DNA from 2 places in the Pseudomonas sp. NPDC089996 genome. Region 1 is predicted to be linked to the other one. Evidence: riboswitches for the same ligand, from Rfam matches in the RefSeq annotation. Region 1 holds a riboswitch; the other holds the start of a gene.
The links. Region 1 has a riboswitch for cobalamin ahead of ACIPW4_RS13590 (TonB-dependent receptor). Riboswitches for the same ligand answer to the same signal wherever they lie in the genome.

Region 1 (7,918 bases):
GCCCCGCCACCGATGCCGATGTTGTAGATGCCGGAGAACAACGCCATGGCCACATCGGTGGCATCGGACGCCAGCTTCAAGGTCTTGGACTGCAGCGCCAGGCTGAAACTGAGGATCGCCACGCCCCAGAAGATGCTCAATGCCGCGAACACATAGAAGTTGCCGGACAGCGGCAACAGCAACAGCAGGCAAGCCGCCAACACGCCGATCGAACCCACCAGGAAACCGTGCGGGAAGCGCTCGCTGTAACGGCTGAACAGCAGCGAGCCGAACACGCCAGCGCCACCGAACAACAGCAGCAACAGCGTGGTGCGCTCGCCGCCGATCTGCGCCACGTGCAGGGCAAATGGCTCGATGTAGCTGTAGGCAGTGAATTGCGCAGTGATCACCAGGGTCACCAAGAGGTAGGTGATCACCAGCGCCGGGCGCTTGAACAGGATTGGCAGGCTGCGCAGCGAACCGGAGTTCTGGCTGGGCAGCAACGGCAGCGACTTCATCAGGCACAGCATGGTCGCCAGCGCAACGCCGGCAATGCTCAGGAACGTGATGCGCCACCCCAACGCTTCGCCCACCACACGCCCGAGTGGAATGCCCAGCACCATCGCCAGGGTCGTGCCCGTCGCCAGCAACCCAAGCGCCTTGGCCTGCTGGCCCGGCGGCGCCACGCGCACTGCCAGTGACGCTGTGATGGCCCAGAACACGGCATGGGCCAGGGCGATGCCGATGCGGCTGACCAGCAGCATGGCAAAACTCTGCGACAACCACGACAGCAGGTGGCTGAGGATGAACACCAGGAACACGAACAGCAGCAGGCGCCGGCGTTCGATGTTACGGGTGAGCAGCATCATCGGCAGCGAAGCCAGCGCCACCACCCAGGCATAGATGGTCAGCATCAGGCCGACCTGCGCGGTGGTCATGTCGAAGCTGCTGCCGATGTCACTGAGCAGCGCCACCGGGACGAACTCGGTGGTGTTGAAGATGAAGGCCGCCAAGGCCAGGGCGATCACGCTCAGCCAGCTGCCGCCATCCGCGCTCGGCGGCAGGTGGGTGGGAATGGGTCCGTTCATGGGCAGGAATCTGTTCTCCGCAGGCAAGGCGCAAGGACGCGCATCAGGGGCCAAGTATCGGCCGCGCTGAGGCACGGGTTTGTTATTGGAAGGATTGCCCGCATGGTACGCGTCAAGTCTGGCCCTCACAACCACGAAAGGGCCAGGCCAGGCTGACGCCAGCTTCAGCCCTGCAGGGTTGCCATATCGATCACGAAGCGATACTTCACATCGCCCGCGATCATGCGCTCATAGGCCTGGTTGATGTTACGGATGTCGAGCATCTCGATGTCGCAACGGATGTCATGGGCGGCGCAGAAATCCAGCACTTCCTGGGTTTCGGCAATACCGCCGATGAGCGAACCGGCCAGCACCCGACGCTTGAGCACCAGATTGGCCGCATGCACGGCCGGGTCGATCGGCTCGATCAGGCCGACCAGGATGTGCACGCCGTCGAACTTCAGGGTTTCCAGGTACGGGTTCAGGTCGTGCTGCACCGGAATGGTGTCGAGGAGGAAGTCGAAACGGCCAGCGGCGGCACGCATCTGCTCGCCATCGGTGGACACGATCACATGGTCGGCGCCCTGCCGACGCGCTTCCTCGGCCTTGGCCTGGGAGCGGGTGAACAGGGTCACTTCGGCGCCAAGGGCCTTGGCCAGCTTGATACCCATGTGGCCCAGGCCACCCATGCCGAGGATACCGACCTTGTGGCCGGGGCCGACGCCATGGTGCTTGAGCGGCGAGTAGGTGGTGATGCCCGCGCAAAGGATCGGCGCCGCGCTGGGCAGGTCCATGCCAGCGGGGATGCGCACCACGAAGTGCTCGCTGACCACGATGCTGCTGGAGTATCCGCCCATCGTGTTGCTGCCGTCGACCCGGTCCGGGGTGGCGTAGGTCATTGTAGGGCCTTCCAGGCAGTACTGCTCCAGGTGCTTGGCGCAGGCTTCGCAGTGGCGGCACGAGTCGACCATGCAGCCGACACCGACCAGGTCGCCGACCTTATGCGAAGTGACCTGGTCACCCACGGCGGTGACCCGACCGATGATCTCGTGGCCAGGCATCAGCGGGTACACGGCAATGCCCCACTCGTTGCGTGCCTGGTGGATGTCGGAGTGGCACACGCCGCAGTAGAGGATGTCGATGGCGACATCGTCCGGGCGCGGAGCGCGGCGCTCGAAGGTCATCGGGGCCAAGGGGCTGGTCGGGGTCTGGGCGGCGTAGCCGATGGCGGTGTACATGGGGGACCTCACAGGGAAGTGAAACGATTCAGGCCGCGCATTCTGCTCGCCATCGCCCTGCTCCGCCCACGGCTGATTCTCCGGCATCCATGCCTGATCCTCCGAACCTGCCATTTGCCACCTGGCGCCGGCTGGCCAATCTGCGATCATGCCACTGTCTGATTCTCTGCCCTGGTTCATCATGCAACTGACCCGCCACGTCGATGCCAATGCCCCGCTGTGTTCGTTGATCCGCAGCCTGGCCACCCGCCCGGGTTTCGTGCCCACGCACCTGCCCCAGGTGCAGGTACTGAGCTGGGACCACTACGTGGCCAGCAGCCCGCAGATCTACGAGCCGAGCCTGATGATCCTGGCCCAGGGCAGCAAACTGGCGCGGCTGGGCCCGCGCACCCTGGAGTACGGCGCCGGGCATTACCTGGTGCAGGCGCTGTCGGTACCGTTCATGTGCGAGACCTTTGCCACCCGCGATGAGCCGCTGCTGGGCGTGGCAGTGGACATCGACCGCGGCGTGCTTGGCGAACTGGTACAGAGCATGGACCTGGCCCCCGACCCGGCGGTGCAGGCACAGACACCACAGTCGATGACTTCGGCGGCACTCGACGCCCCCATGCGTGGGTCCGTGGAACGCCTGCTGCACTGCCTGCAGGACCCCGTGGACGCCAAGGTGCTGGGCCCGGCGCGCATTCGCGAAGTGTTGTACACCGCCCTGCGCGGCCCCCAGGCGGGCGTGTTGCGGGCGCTGGTCGAACAGCAGGGGCATTTTGCCCGCATCGGCGCCGCCCTCAGCTACCTGCGCGAGCATTACGCCGAACCGCTGAGTGTCGAGGCGCTGGCGGCCTGCGCCAACATGAGCGTGTCGACCTTCCATGAGCGCTTCAAGCGCTGCACCGACATGGCGCCGATGCAGTACCTCAAGCGCCTGCGCCTGCTCAAGGCGCAGCAGATGCTGATCGGCGAGGGGCTGGGCGTGGCGCAGGCGGCGCATCGGGTGGGTTACCAGAGCACCTCGCAGTTCAGCCGCGAATACAAGCGCCAGTTTGCCCGCAGCCCGGGGGATGAACTGCCCTACCAGAGCCTGCCGGTCTGAACAGGCACGAGCGCCCTGGCTGGCGCTAATCTGTCAAAGGCCACTGTGCCAATGGCCAGTAACGCCCCTTGCGCGATTCGTACAGGGTGAAATTCCTGGCGCTGAGGTGGAACTCGGGCATCACGGTCGCCTCCGGGGCCTGCCCGCGAAAGTCCCGCGACAAGGTGAGGTGCGGACGGTAGTCACGGGCCTGCCCATCGAACCCCATTGGCAACAACGCCTGCTGCAGGGCATAGACCAACTGGCGCAAGGCGGCGGGCGTTTCCTCTGGTTCCAGCACCAGCACCTTGGCGCGCTGCCAGGTTTTCAGCTGGTCCAGCAGCAGGCGCAACGGCGCACCCGGCCGCGCCAGGTTGTCCACCGCCGCGCAGATTGCCGGCACCTGGGCCGCATCCACATCACCGAGAAACAGCAAGGTCAGGTGGAAGTTGTCACTGGGCACCGGCTTGCCGCTGCGCAGGGTCAGGCCGCGCCGCCACTGGCTGATCGCACGGCGCTGGGCGTCGCTGACAGGCAAGGCGAAGAACAACCGTTTGAAGGGTGCGCCACTCGGGCGAATGTCCTGGACCATGTGAACTCCATCACGTGAAACGATTGCGCACGACGCGGGGCCTTACACCAAGGTCGGCCCACATTGACGTAACAATATGTACAAACTCCCACCTCGATTGTTTATGCTGGCGAGCTTATGCCATGGCGCATGGCCATTTTTCGACAAGTAACCGTCCATGAAAATTGCACTCGTATTGATCTTTGTCCTCTCGATCGCCTATGTTCACCTGCGCGGTCGGGTGCGCCACAAGCTGACCCGTCAGCTGGGCGACCACTCCAGCTTCCTGGCCCCGGTCAACAGCTTCCTGTACCTGTTCTCGAAGCACCCGGCCAAGCCCTACCTGCCGGTCGAGGCCTTCCCGGAATTGCAGCCGCTCATGGACCACTGGCAGGAGATTCGTGTCGAAGGCCAGCAGTTGCTGCACGTGGGCGAAATCAAGAAGTCCGACAATTATGACGACGTCGGTTTCAATTCGTTCTTCAAGACCGGCTGGAAGCGCTTTTACCTCAAGTGGTACGGCGAAAGCCACCCGTCTGCGATGACCCTGTGCCCGCGCACCACCGAGTTGCTGCAAGGCATCGGTACGGTCAAGGCGGCGATGTTCGCCACCCTGCCACCAGGCGCCAAGCTGGTCCGTCACCGTGACCCATATGCCGGCTCGTACCGCTTCCACCTCGGCCTGGACACGCCGAACGATGACGGTTGCTACATCGATGTGGACGGTGAAAAGTATTCCTGGCGCGACGGCGAGGGCGTGGTCTTCGACGAGACCTACATCCACTACGCGGCCAACACCACCGAACACAACCGCATCATCCTGTTCTGCGACATCGAGCGCCCGCTGAAGTATCGCTGGGCCACCGCCTTCAACCGCTGGTTCAGCCGCAACGTCATGGCCGCCGCCGCAGCGCCCAACGACGCAGGCGACAAGACCGGTGGCATCAACCGCCTGTTCACCCGCATCTACAAGATTCGCGAGCGTGGCAAGGCGCTGAAAAAGCGCAACCGCATGCGCTACTACCTGGAGAAGTGGCTGGTGGTCGCGGCCTTGGTGCTGGTCTTCGTCTACATCTGAAGCCTTTCCTGCAGCCTATCGCCGGCAACCGGCGACAGGCGGAATTTCGACTAGCCTGAAAGCTCCTCCCGCAAACCTCCCAAGGTGAAGACGATGAGCATGATGGACTGGGACGCCTACCGTAAGCAGTTGATGGCCGGCATCGGCGATCTCAAGCAATTGTCCCCCGACACCGTGGCCGGCTACATGACCGCCAGCGGTGCGGGTGCCAAGACCAACCACCTGGACGCCAAGACCCGCGAACTGATCTCTTTGGCCGTAGCGGTTACCACCCGCTGCGACGGATGCATCGCCGTGCACTCGCAGCAGGCCGTCAAGCAAGGTGCTACCCGCGAGGAGATCGCCGAGGCGCTGGGTGTGGCCGTGGCGATGAATGCCGGGGCCGCGCTGGTCTACTCGGCCCGCGCCATGGACGCCGTGGGCAAGGCCAACGGCTGAAGCCAGACGGCGTCGCCGCCCTTGCGCGACGGCGCCGCGCCACCCAGACTTGGCGGTCTAGCCACTGCAGGTACCGCCATGATCCACATCCGCCCCATGACGCCCGACGACTTCGAGCGTTTCTGGCCAACCTTCCAGGCCATCGTACAGGCCCGCGAAACCTACGCCTTCGACCCGGCACTGAGCGTCGAGCAGGCCCGCCAGCTGTGGCTGCAACTGCCGCTGCGCACGCTGGTGGCCGAAGAAGATGGCGAACTGCTCGGTTCCTACTACCTCAAGGCCAACGCCGCAGGCCCCGGCGCGCACGTCGGCAACTGCGGCTACATGGTCTGCGAAGCCGCCCGTGGCCGTGGCGTGGCCCGGCTGATGTGCGAGCACTCGCAGAAGCTGGCACGCCAGGAGGGCTTCCTGGCGCTGCAGTTCAATTCGGTGGTGGCGAGCAACGAAGCGGCCGTGGCGCTATGGACCAAGCTGGGCTTCGAGACCGTTGGCCGCCTGCCCAAGGCCTATCGCCATGCCCGCCTGGGGCTGGTCGACTGCCTGGTGATGTACAAATGGCTGGCCGATGAGCCGGTGGTGGAGAAGCCCGCCCTGCTGATAGGGCGCAAGAACATCGAGGCACGGGTGTCACGCCGCCGCGGGCGCTGATACGCGCATTTGACGCGCCTGCCATTCGATGGTCAGATGCGCGCCAGTTTCAGGTGTCCTGCGCCGCCGTGCGCAGGGTGAAACGGGAAGCCGGTGCGTCGTGGTCCACGACAAGTCCGGCGCTGCCCCCGCAACGGTAAGCGAGCGATGCCTTCGACACACCACTGTGCGCCAGCATGGGAAGGTGAAGGCCTCACGACCCTCGCAAGCCCGGAGACCGGCCTGAAGCGTCACTTGGCAACCCGCGGTGGGCGGGCGCAGGCCGGTATCCGCGTGCGCCTGCGTACGGGGTGCGCCTTTGCGTGTTTTCCACCGGGATCCATTCATTCCTGCAGCAGTGGAACGACATGTCCCGATTCATCAAGCTTCATCCCCTGGCGGCCTGCCTGGCCGTTACCCTGCCAGCCCTGGCCGACGAACCCATACTGAACCTGCCCTCCACGGCCATCACCGATAGCCGCGACCCACAACGTGTCGACCTGGCCACGCCGGGCGAGGCTGGTTCACGCTTGAACCTCAGCGCCCTGGAAACCCCGGCCAGCACCAGCAGCATCAGTGCCGCCCAGATCGAGCAGCGCAACAACTTCACCGTGCAGGATGCCGTGACCCGCTCGCCCGGCATCACCTTCATCGGCAACCCCGGTGATGGCGGCACGGGCCTGTCGGCACGTGGCTTCACCGGCCACGGCTCGGTGATGACCCTGTTCGACGGCGCGCGCCTGTATACCGGGGCCGGCACCCAGACGTTCCCGGTCGACCCGTGGATGGTGGAGCAGATCGACGTGATCCGCGGCCCGGCGTCGGTGCTGCACGGCGAAGGTGCCACCGGCGCGGTGGTCAACGTGATCCCGAAAAAACCGTTCGTGGGCGACATCCACAATCGCCTGCGGCTTGGCTACGGTTCGTGGGACCGCCAGCAGCTTGGCCTGGACAGCGGCGGCAGCCTCAGCGAACGCCTGAGCTACCGCCTGACCCTCAACCAGCAGGCCGGCAACGGCTGGGTCGACCGCACCGACTCGCGCAGCCTGGCCCTGAGCGCGGCGCTGCGCTTTGATGCCAACGACGACCTGAGCTTCACCCTCGCCCACGAACGCGGCGACGCCCAACCGGCCAATTATTACGGCACACCGCTGATCGACGGCCACTACCGCAGCAGCCTGCGCAAGAAGAACTACAACATCCAGAACGATGTGCAGCGCTATCACGACGAGTGGACCCGCCTGAGCACCGACTGGACGATCAGCGATCAGCTCAGCGCCAGCAACCAGCTGTACTACATCAAGAGCCGCCGCCACTGGCGCAACGCCGAGAACTACAGCTGGGACGCCGACCGCGAGCAGCTGGAGCGCCAGAGCTACCTGGAGATCAGGCACAACCAGGAGCAGATCGGCGACCGCCAGACCTTCACCTTCGACCACAGCCTGTTCGGGCTGGCCAGCAAGACGCTGGTCGGTGTCGAATACAACAAGGTGCGTTTCAACGTCGACAGCAACCGGCCCTACAACGACGTGGGTGGCGACTACATCGACCCGTGGCAGCCGACCCCGGGCTGGTTCCACAGCGAGTCGCCGACCCGCCCACAGACGTTGTCCACCACACACACCTTCGCGCTGTTCGCCGAAAACCGCCTGCAGCTCAGCGAACGCCTGTCGCTGGTCAGCGGCGTGCGCCGCGACCAGAACCACATCGACCGCGACAACCTGGTCGACGGCAGCCACAGTGACCGCAGCCTGCAAGGCGGCAACTGGCGCGCCGGGCTGGTGTTCGCGGTGAGCGACGACCTGTCGCTGTACGGTCAGTACTCCACCAGCGAGGACGGCGTGGACAACCTGG
Region 2 (7,918 bases), on a different contig from region 1:
CCGGCATAGTCGGCAGTGAGACCCTCGTAATCAGCCAGGCTGACGTTGATTTCGAAGGGCGGGTAATCCGGCCGCGAACTCCCCAGCACCAGGCCACCGCGCTGTTGTAGCCACTGGCGGTCGGCAGCATCGAGCGGCAGCGGTTGTGCGGCACTGGTGGCGCGTGCCAGCAGATGCCGTGGTTCGCCGTCGGCGAGGGCCATGAACGGGCCGCAGGCAAGGGTGATGAACAGGGTCAGGCCGGCCAGCACACGTTTCATGGTGCCCGGTCGCTCAGTTGACGTGGTTGCGTTTGGCCAGGTCAACCATTTCCACCAGTGACTCGGTCTTGAGTTTTTCCATGATGCGGCCGCGGTAGGTGCTGATGGTCTTGGCACTGAGGTTCATGCAAGTGCCGATGTTCTTGTTGTTTTCGCCGCGGGTCAGACGTCGCAATACTTCCATTTCGCGATTGGAAAGGCTGCCCAGGCGCTCCGGCTCGCTCTCCAGGGTGTTGCTGTTCACCGACATCTGCGGAAAGGTGGAGTAGCCCTTGATCAAGGCTTTGAGGGCGAAGACCACGGCCTCGAGGTCTTCGCCTTTGGTAACGAATGCACCGATGCCGGCATCCAGACAGCGGCGTACGTAAAGATCGGTGGCTTGCCCGGTCAGCACCATGATTTTCGGTGCTGGCTCCTGTTGCTGCAGGCGCTTGATGACTTCCATGCCATCCAGGCCGGGGAGCCCTATGTCCAGCACCACTACATCCGGGCGCAGGTCGCGCACTTTCTGCGCCACTTCACTGCCATTGTCGACCTCGCCGACGATACGAAAGCGCTCACGCTCGAGCAGTATGCGCAAGGAAAAACGGACGATGGCATGATCATCAACGATCAGCACGGTTGTCATGTCACTAACTCCTGTCGGAATGTGGTCGGTTTCCTGAAGCATTCAGGAATACGTCTGCAAGCTTTTTCTGCTGTGCGGCACGATACGACCATTCCGGATCCGTGGTAATGGCGAGTATAGATGTGTTGAACAAGCGAACCGGTATTGTGGAAATTTCCTACAAGATAAGTGTTACAGGCATCGTCGCAAGAGACGATACCCGTGTTGGCGAGGGTCAGGCGCAGGGCGGGTGAGGCTTGAGGACGCGCTGGGTAGAGGCGGGGTTGTTGCTCAGGGCAGGGCCCACCCGCGTCGGGCGTGCCAGCAGCTGGCCGCCGCAATTCGGGCAACGCCCCTGCAGGCGGCTGTCAGCGCAGTTGCGGCAAAAGGTACATTCGAAAGAGCAGATCATGGCGTCAGGGCTGTCGCCCGGCAGATCGGCATCACAGCACTCGCAATTCGGGCGTAGCTCCAGCATGGGTATCCCTCCGGTCGGGTGGAAAGCGCAGTCTGCTCCGCCTCTCATCGCCTTGGCAATGCTAGTCGCCGGGACGGTACAGGTGGGCGTGGCCGGCGCGGTACAGCGCCGATTCGCTGAACGGCGCATCGCCCAGCACATGGCCGACAAGAATCAGTGCGGTGCGACGAAAGCCCTTGCTGGCAACCTGTTCGACAATATCGGCCAGCGTCCCGCGCACCCAGTCCTGGTCTGGCCAAGTGGCACGATGCACCACCGCGACCGGGCAGTCGGTGCCGTAGTGAGGCAGCAGTTCTTCTACGATGCGTGGCAGGTGCTTGACCCCGAGGTGGATGGCCAGGGTGCTGCCATGGCGGGCCAGGTCAGCGAGCTGTTCGCCTGCGGGCATGGGTGAGCTGTCGCCGTAGCGGGTGAGGATGACCGTCTGCGCGACTTGCGGCAGGGTCAGTTCACAGCCAAGCAGCGCTGCACTGGCGGCGGTGGCCGTGACCCCTGGGATGATCTGGTAGTCGATGCCCAGTTCGCGCAGATGCCGGATCTGCTCGCCAATGGCACCGTACAGGCTCGGGTCACCACTGTGCACGCGGGCCACGTCGTGGCCCTTGGCATGCGCGGCACGGATGGCGTCGATGATCTGTTCGAGGTGCAGTTCGGCGCTATTGATGACTGTCTCGGCCTGATGGCCCTCGAGCACCGCTGCGGGTACCAGGGAGCCTGCGTAGATGATCACCGGGCACTGACGGATCAGGCGCTGGCCCTTGACCGTGATCAGTTCCGGGTCGCCGGGGCCGGCGCCGATGAAGTAGACCGTCATGGCAAATCCTTGGACAGATGAAAGAAGCGATTATCCGGCGCAGGCCAGCGCCAGGGTAGCGGGGCCGAGCACCTGCCGCGCTACCCGGAGCGTGGCGCTTGTGTGGCTGAGGCTGGCCAGTGCCAGTGCCGTGCTCTCGGCTACGCCCCAGCATCCGCTGTGCGCGTAGGCGACGGCCGAGCGGTGGCTGAGCAGTGGCTCGAACGCCAGCAGTTGCCCCGCTTCGAAAACCACCAATGGCAGTGCGTGACGTGCAGCGAGCTGTTGCAGGCCTGGTTCATCGCCTTTGCCGGCGATGCTGGCAATGCCACGAAGTGCTGCGGCGCTCAGGCCATGCCGCTGCAGCACTTCCTGCAGCAAGGTGTCCAGGGCCTCCACCGGGCAGCCGCGGCGGCAACCGAAGCCGGCGTACAGCGCCGGCATGGGTAGGGCGATGGCCATCAGGCGTGGCTGGAGCGGCGATACAGCCAGGCGCTGAGCAGGCCCAGGGCTACCCAGAACACTGCGTTGGTCAGCCAGGACGCGATCTTGAATTGAGCTTCCAGGGCTTGCGGGGCCAGGCTTTCGTGAACCTCCGGCTGCGGCGCGCCGATCAGGTGCGGTACCACCAGCAACACGGCGCCCAGTGCCTTGAGCACCCCATGGCGTGCAAACACCAGCAGTGCCAGGCCCAATGCGGTCGCGGCTGCAGTGCCGATCCACCAGCTCTGGCGCTGACCGAGGTCGGCGGCAGCCGTCCCTGGCAGCTCTGGTGGCAAGCCCAGGGTGGGCGCCAGGCAGAACACGGCGAAGCCGGCCAGCCCCCACAGCGCGCCGGTACTGGTGCGCCCCGGTTCGCGCAGGCTGTAAAGGGCGGCGAGGATCAGCGCGAAGCCGACGGCCACCACCAGATTGCCACCGGTGGTCGAGAGGATGCGCTGCCAGCCATCTTCGGGCGACCAGGCTTCTTCGCTGTGGCTGTGGCCAGCGACGGCCTCTTCGCCGTGGTTATGGTGTTCGGCGGCAGGGGCGGCCGATTCGTAGGTTTCCGCCTGGAGGATCAGCGGTGCGACCCAGAAGCTTTGCAGCAGGGTCAGCAACAGGGCGGCGAGCAGGCCGCTGAACCCGGCAGTGCGGGCGATACGCTTGATCATGGCAGCCTCAGTGGCAAGGGAAGGCGGCGCTGTGGCGGGTGTCGTGCGCGGCGTTGTGCACGGCTTCGATGTGCGAGAAGCCGGCAAAGTAGACCAGGCACAGGCCGAGCAGGCTGGCGCCGACGGCGATGACCACGCGCTGGCTGAGGGGGACGGGCGTAGCGATGCTGTGTTTGGCACTGGTGACGGGCATGACGCGTTCCTCTGCTTTGCTTTTTTATAAAGACAATGGGGCAATGGACAAGCGCGGCAGCCCCGGGTGCGAGGCGCCCGGGGGAATGCGACAGCGCCCGCCCACCGCGGGGTGTTCATGAACGACAGGCCGGTCTCCGGGCTTGCGAGGAGGAGCAGGGCTCCTTTGAAAGCATCACCTTCCCATGCCGGACTGCGTGGCACAGTGGTCTGGACGCTTCGCTCGCTTACCGTTGCGGGGGCAGCACCGGATTTGCCCGGCCCTGGCGAGGGCCTGCGACGCACCGATTTCCCGTTTCACCCCATAGGGGCACCTGACGCAAGGCGTAAGGAGAGCACGGGGCGAGAGTGCCGTCAAATGGTTGCTGAACCATCATTCGGTTGACCACCCGCCACCCCCCGCGTAGCCTTGCGGCTTCGAGGTTCTTCGGCCATGCCGAAGCTAAGACGGGAACGCGGTACACGCCGCGGCTGCCCCCGCAACTGTAGGCACCGATAACGGATCGACACAGCCACTGCGCCCAGGCGCGGGAAGGCGTCATCCCGCCAGATGCTTCCCCGTGAAGCGCTGGAACGGTGCAAGCCAGGAGACCTGCCTCGAGACGATTTCGACTTTCAACCGGGCGGGGTGATCCGGTGGCGAACGAGCCCGGCCGGCCTGGCCTGTGGCTTTACGTCCCGTGTGCCCGCGCCAACCTGCCAAGGGCAACGCGACATGAAAACACTGGCCAAGCTCCCCGTCACCATCGTCACCGGCTTCCTCGGCTCGGGCAAGACCACCTTGCTCCGCCACATGCTCGACAACGCCCAGGGCCGCCGCATCGCGGTCATCGTCAATGAATTCGGCGAACTTGGCATCGACGGCGAAATCCTCAAGCAGTGCAGCATCGGCTGCACCGAGGAAGAAGCCAGCGGCCGTGTCTATGAACTGGCCAATGGCTGCCTGTGCTGCACCGTGCAGGAAGAGTTCTTCCCGGTGATGCGCGAACTGGTCGCCCGCCGCGGCGATCTCGATCACATCCTCATCGAAACCAGCGGCCTGGCGCTGCCCAAGCCGCTGGTGCAAGCCTTCCAGTGGCCGGAAATCCGCAATGCCTGCACCGTTGACGCCGTCATCACTGTTGTCGACAGCCCGGCCGTGGCCGCCGGCACCTTCGCCGCCTACCCCGAGCAGGTCGACGCGCAACGCAAGCTGGACCCCAACCTGGACCACGAATCGCCGCTGCACGAACTGTTCGCCGACCAGCTGGCCAGCGCCGACCTGGTGGTACTGAACAAGGCCGACCTGATCGACGCCGCAGGCCTGGCCAAGGTCCGTGCCGAAGTGGCCGAAGAGCTGCCGCCCGCGGTCAAGGTAATCGAGGCCAGTCGCGGCCGACTGCCGCTGGACGTGCTGCTGGGCGTAGGCGCCGAGTCCGAGGCGCACATCGATGGCCGCCGCACCCACCACGATTCCCACCATGACGGCGACGATCATGACGATCACGATCACGACGCCTTTGACTCGATCTCCATCGACCTGCCCGAAGCCGACGAAAGCCTGCTGCTCGATGCCCTGACCCAGCTGGTCGTGGAGTTCGGCATCCTGCGCGCCAAAGGCTTTGCGGCCATCCCTGGCAAACCGATGCGTCTGCTGGTGCAGGGTGTGGGTACCCGTTTCGACAAACACTTCGACCGCGCCTGGCGCGCCGACGAGCCACGCATCACCCGCCTGGTGCTGATCGGCCAGGACCTCGACGCCGTGCAACTGGAAGCGCGCCTGCGCCAGGCCCTGGGCGCCTGACCCATGCACCTGCTGCGGACCCAGCCCGGCGGCTTCGTGCCGGACGACAGCATTGCCGACCTCGGCCAGACACCCGCCGACCTGGTGATCCTCTGCAGCGGCGACTCGCACCTGGCATTGCTCGCCGAGACCGCCGAGCAACTGCCGGAGGATTTCCCCAGCCTGCGCCTGGCCAACCCGATGCAGGTGCAGAACCATGCCTCGGTCGACCTGTATGTCGACGAGGTGCTGCGCCATGCCAAGGTGATCCTGGTATCACTGCACGGCGGCGTGGGCTACTGGCGCTATGGCGTCGAGCAATTGGTCGAACTGGCTGCGCGGGGTGTGCAACTGATCATGGTCCCCGGCGATGACCGCCCGGACCCGGAGCTGACAAGCCTCGGCACCGTCACCGGCGAGCCGGCCGAGCGCCTCTGGCATTACTTGCGCCAGGGTGGCAAAAGCAATGCCGTCAACCTGTTCAGGTGCCTGGCCAACCAGTGGTTGGGGCGCGATTATCACTGGGACGAACCGCAACCATTGCCAAGGACCTCGGTGTATCACCCGCGCACACCCGGCGCGCAACTGGAGGATTGGTACAGGCAATGGAACGCCGAATACCCGGTGGCGCCGCTGCTGTTCTATCGCTCACACCTGCAAGCCGCCAACACCGCATTCATCGACACGTTCTGCGAGCGCTTGCAGGCAGCCGGCCTCAATCCGCTGCCTATCGCAGTGGCCAGCCTCAAGGAAAGCGCCTGCCTGGAGCAGGTCGAGGCCTGGCTGGACGAAGTGGGCGCCGAGGTGTTGATCAATACCACGGGATTTGCCCTGTCCAGCCCGGAACGTCCCAACCTGCGCCCATTTCGTCGTGATATCCCGGTGCTGCAGGCTATCTGCGCGCAGGACAACCAACCGGGTTGGGAAGCCAGCGAGCAAGGCCTCGGTGCTCGCGACCTGGCCATGCACATCGCTTTGCCGGAGCTGGACGGGCGCATCATCACCCGCCCGGTGAGCTTCAAGGACATGGCCTGGCGCAGCGAGCGCAGCCAGTCCGACGTGGTCTGTTACCGCGCGCACCCCGAGCGCATGGACTTCGTCGCCGAACTGGCGCGGCGCTGGGTCGAGCTGTCGCGCCTGCCCAATGGGCAAAAGCGTGTGGCCCTGGTGCTGGCCAACTACCCGACCCGCGATGGCCGTATCGGCAATGGCGTCGGCCTGGACACCCCGGCAGCCGCCTTGAACATCCTCAAGGCACTGCAGGCCGAGGGGTATCCGCTGGCAGCGCTGCCAGGCAGCGGCACGCAACTGATTCATCAGTTGCTTGGCGGGGTCACCAACGACCTCGATCACCTCGACCAGCGCCCCTGCGCCCAGAGCCTGAGCCTGGCGGATTACCAGGCAGCCTTCGCGCGTCTGCCCGAGGCCAATCGCCGGGCGGTGCTGGAGCGTTGGGGGCCGCCCGAGCAGGACCCGATGTACCGCGAAGGCCGCCTGATGGTGGCTGGCCTGCGCTTCGGTCTGACCTTCGTCGGCATCCAGCCTGCGCGGGGCTATCAGGTCGACCCCAGCGCGGTGTACCACGACCCGGACCTGGTGCCGCCGCATGGTTACCTGGCGTTTCACTTCTGGCTGCGCCATGCCTTTGCTGCTGATGCCGTCATCCACGTCGGCAAGCACGGCAACCTGGAATGGCTGCCCGGCAAGGGCGTCGGCCTGTCTGCGCAGTGCTGGCCGGACGCACTGCTCGGCCCGCTGCCGAACATCTACCCGTTCATCGTCAATGACCCGGGCGAAGGTGCCCAGGCCAAGCGCCGTACCCAGGCGGTGATCATCGATCACCTGATGCCGCCGCTGACCCGCGCCGAAACCTATGGCCCATTGCGTCATCTGGAACAGCTGGCGGACGAATTCTACGAAGCACAGTTGCTCGACCCACGGCGCGCCCGCGAACTGCAACGCGACATACTGGAGCTGGTCAAGGCCAACCACATCGACCGCGAGTTGCAGCTCGAAGGCCAGCTGGACGATGCGGCGGTATGGCTGCCGCGCCTGGACACCTACCTGTGCGACCTCAAGGAGTCGCAGATTCGCGATGGCCTGCATGTCTTCGGCCAGTCGCCGCAGGCACGCCTGCGCATCGATACCTTGCTGGCCTTGCTGCGCGTGGAGCGGGGCGATGGCCGCGGTGGCAATGCCAGCTTGTTGCGCACGCTGGCCAGGGCACTGAGCCTGGGTTTCGATCCGCTCGATTGCGACCTCGGCGAGGCCTGGTCAGGCCCCCGTCCGCCGCTGCTGCGGGCCGTGAACGAGGGCGTGTGGCGCACGGCGGGTGACACCCGGGAGCGCCTTGAGCTGCTGGCGCTGCGCATCATCGAGCAGGCACTGGAGGGGCATGTGCAACTCCCCGAGCAGGCTGAATGGCAGCCGGTGCACCAAGTGATTCAAGCCCTGCGCGAGCAGGTGGCGCCAGATCTGGACGCCTGCGGCGCTGCCGAAATCAACGGCCTGCTCGCCGCGCTTGCAGGGCGTTTCGTCCCCGCTGGGCCCAGCGGTGCCCCCAGCCGTGGCCGACTGGACGTGCTGCCCACCGGGCGCAACTTCTATACCGTGGACGTGCGCAACCTGCCGACCACCACGGCCTGGCGCCTGGGGTTCGCCTCGGCCAACCT

Region 2: it holds a riboswitch for cobalamin, as region 1 does, so the genes downstream of both, ACIPW4_RS21545 (CbtB domain-containing protein) here and ACIPW4_RS13590 (TonB-dependent receptor) in region 1, are expected to answer to the same signal.

Annotation. Positions count from the first base shown of each region.
Region 1 is NZ_JBIVGA010000006.1:366,624-374,541, reverse strand. Features, by position in the region: gene ACIPW4_RS13625 (sugar transporter) at 1-1,067, opposite strand, end outside; gene calA (vanillin reductase) at 1,232-2,284, opposite strand; gene ACIPW4_RS13615 (AraC family transcriptional regulator N-terminal domain-containing protein) at 2,466-3,371, shown strand; gene thpR (RNA 2',3'-cyclic phosphodiesterase) at 3,397-3,942, opposite strand; gene lpxO (lipid A hydroxylase LpxO) at 4,100-4,999, shown strand; gene ACIPW4_RS13600 (carboxymuconolactone decarboxylase family protein) at 5,093-5,437, shown strand; gene ACIPW4_RS13595 (GNAT family N-acetyltransferase) at 5,516-6,085, shown strand; cobalamin riboswitch at 6,120-6,326, shown strand; gene ACIPW4_RS13590 (TonB-dependent receptor) at 6,433-7,918, shown strand, end outside.
Region 2 is NZ_JBIVGA010000013.1:93,364-101,281, reverse strand. Features, by position in the region: gene ACIPW4_RS21575 (transporter substrate-binding domain-containing protein) at 1-260, opposite strand, end outside; gene ACIPW4_RS21570 (response regulator) at 274-888, opposite strand; gene ACIPW4_RS21565 (DUF1272 domain-containing protein) at 1,103-1,345, opposite strand; gene cobM (precorrin-4 C(11)-methyltransferase) at 1,407-2,159, opposite strand; gene ACIPW4_RS21555 (cobalamin biosynthesis protein) at 2,190-2,582, opposite strand; gene ACIPW4_RS21550 (CbtA family protein) at 2,600-3,292, opposite strand; gene ACIPW4_RS21545 (CbtB domain-containing protein) at 3,300-3,485, opposite strand; cobalamin riboswitch at 3,595-3,817, opposite strand; cobalamin riboswitch at 3,888-4,099, shown strand; gene cobW (cobalamin biosynthesis protein CobW) at 4,200-5,267, shown strand; gene cobN (cobaltochelatase subunit CobN) at 5,271-7,918, shown strand, end outside.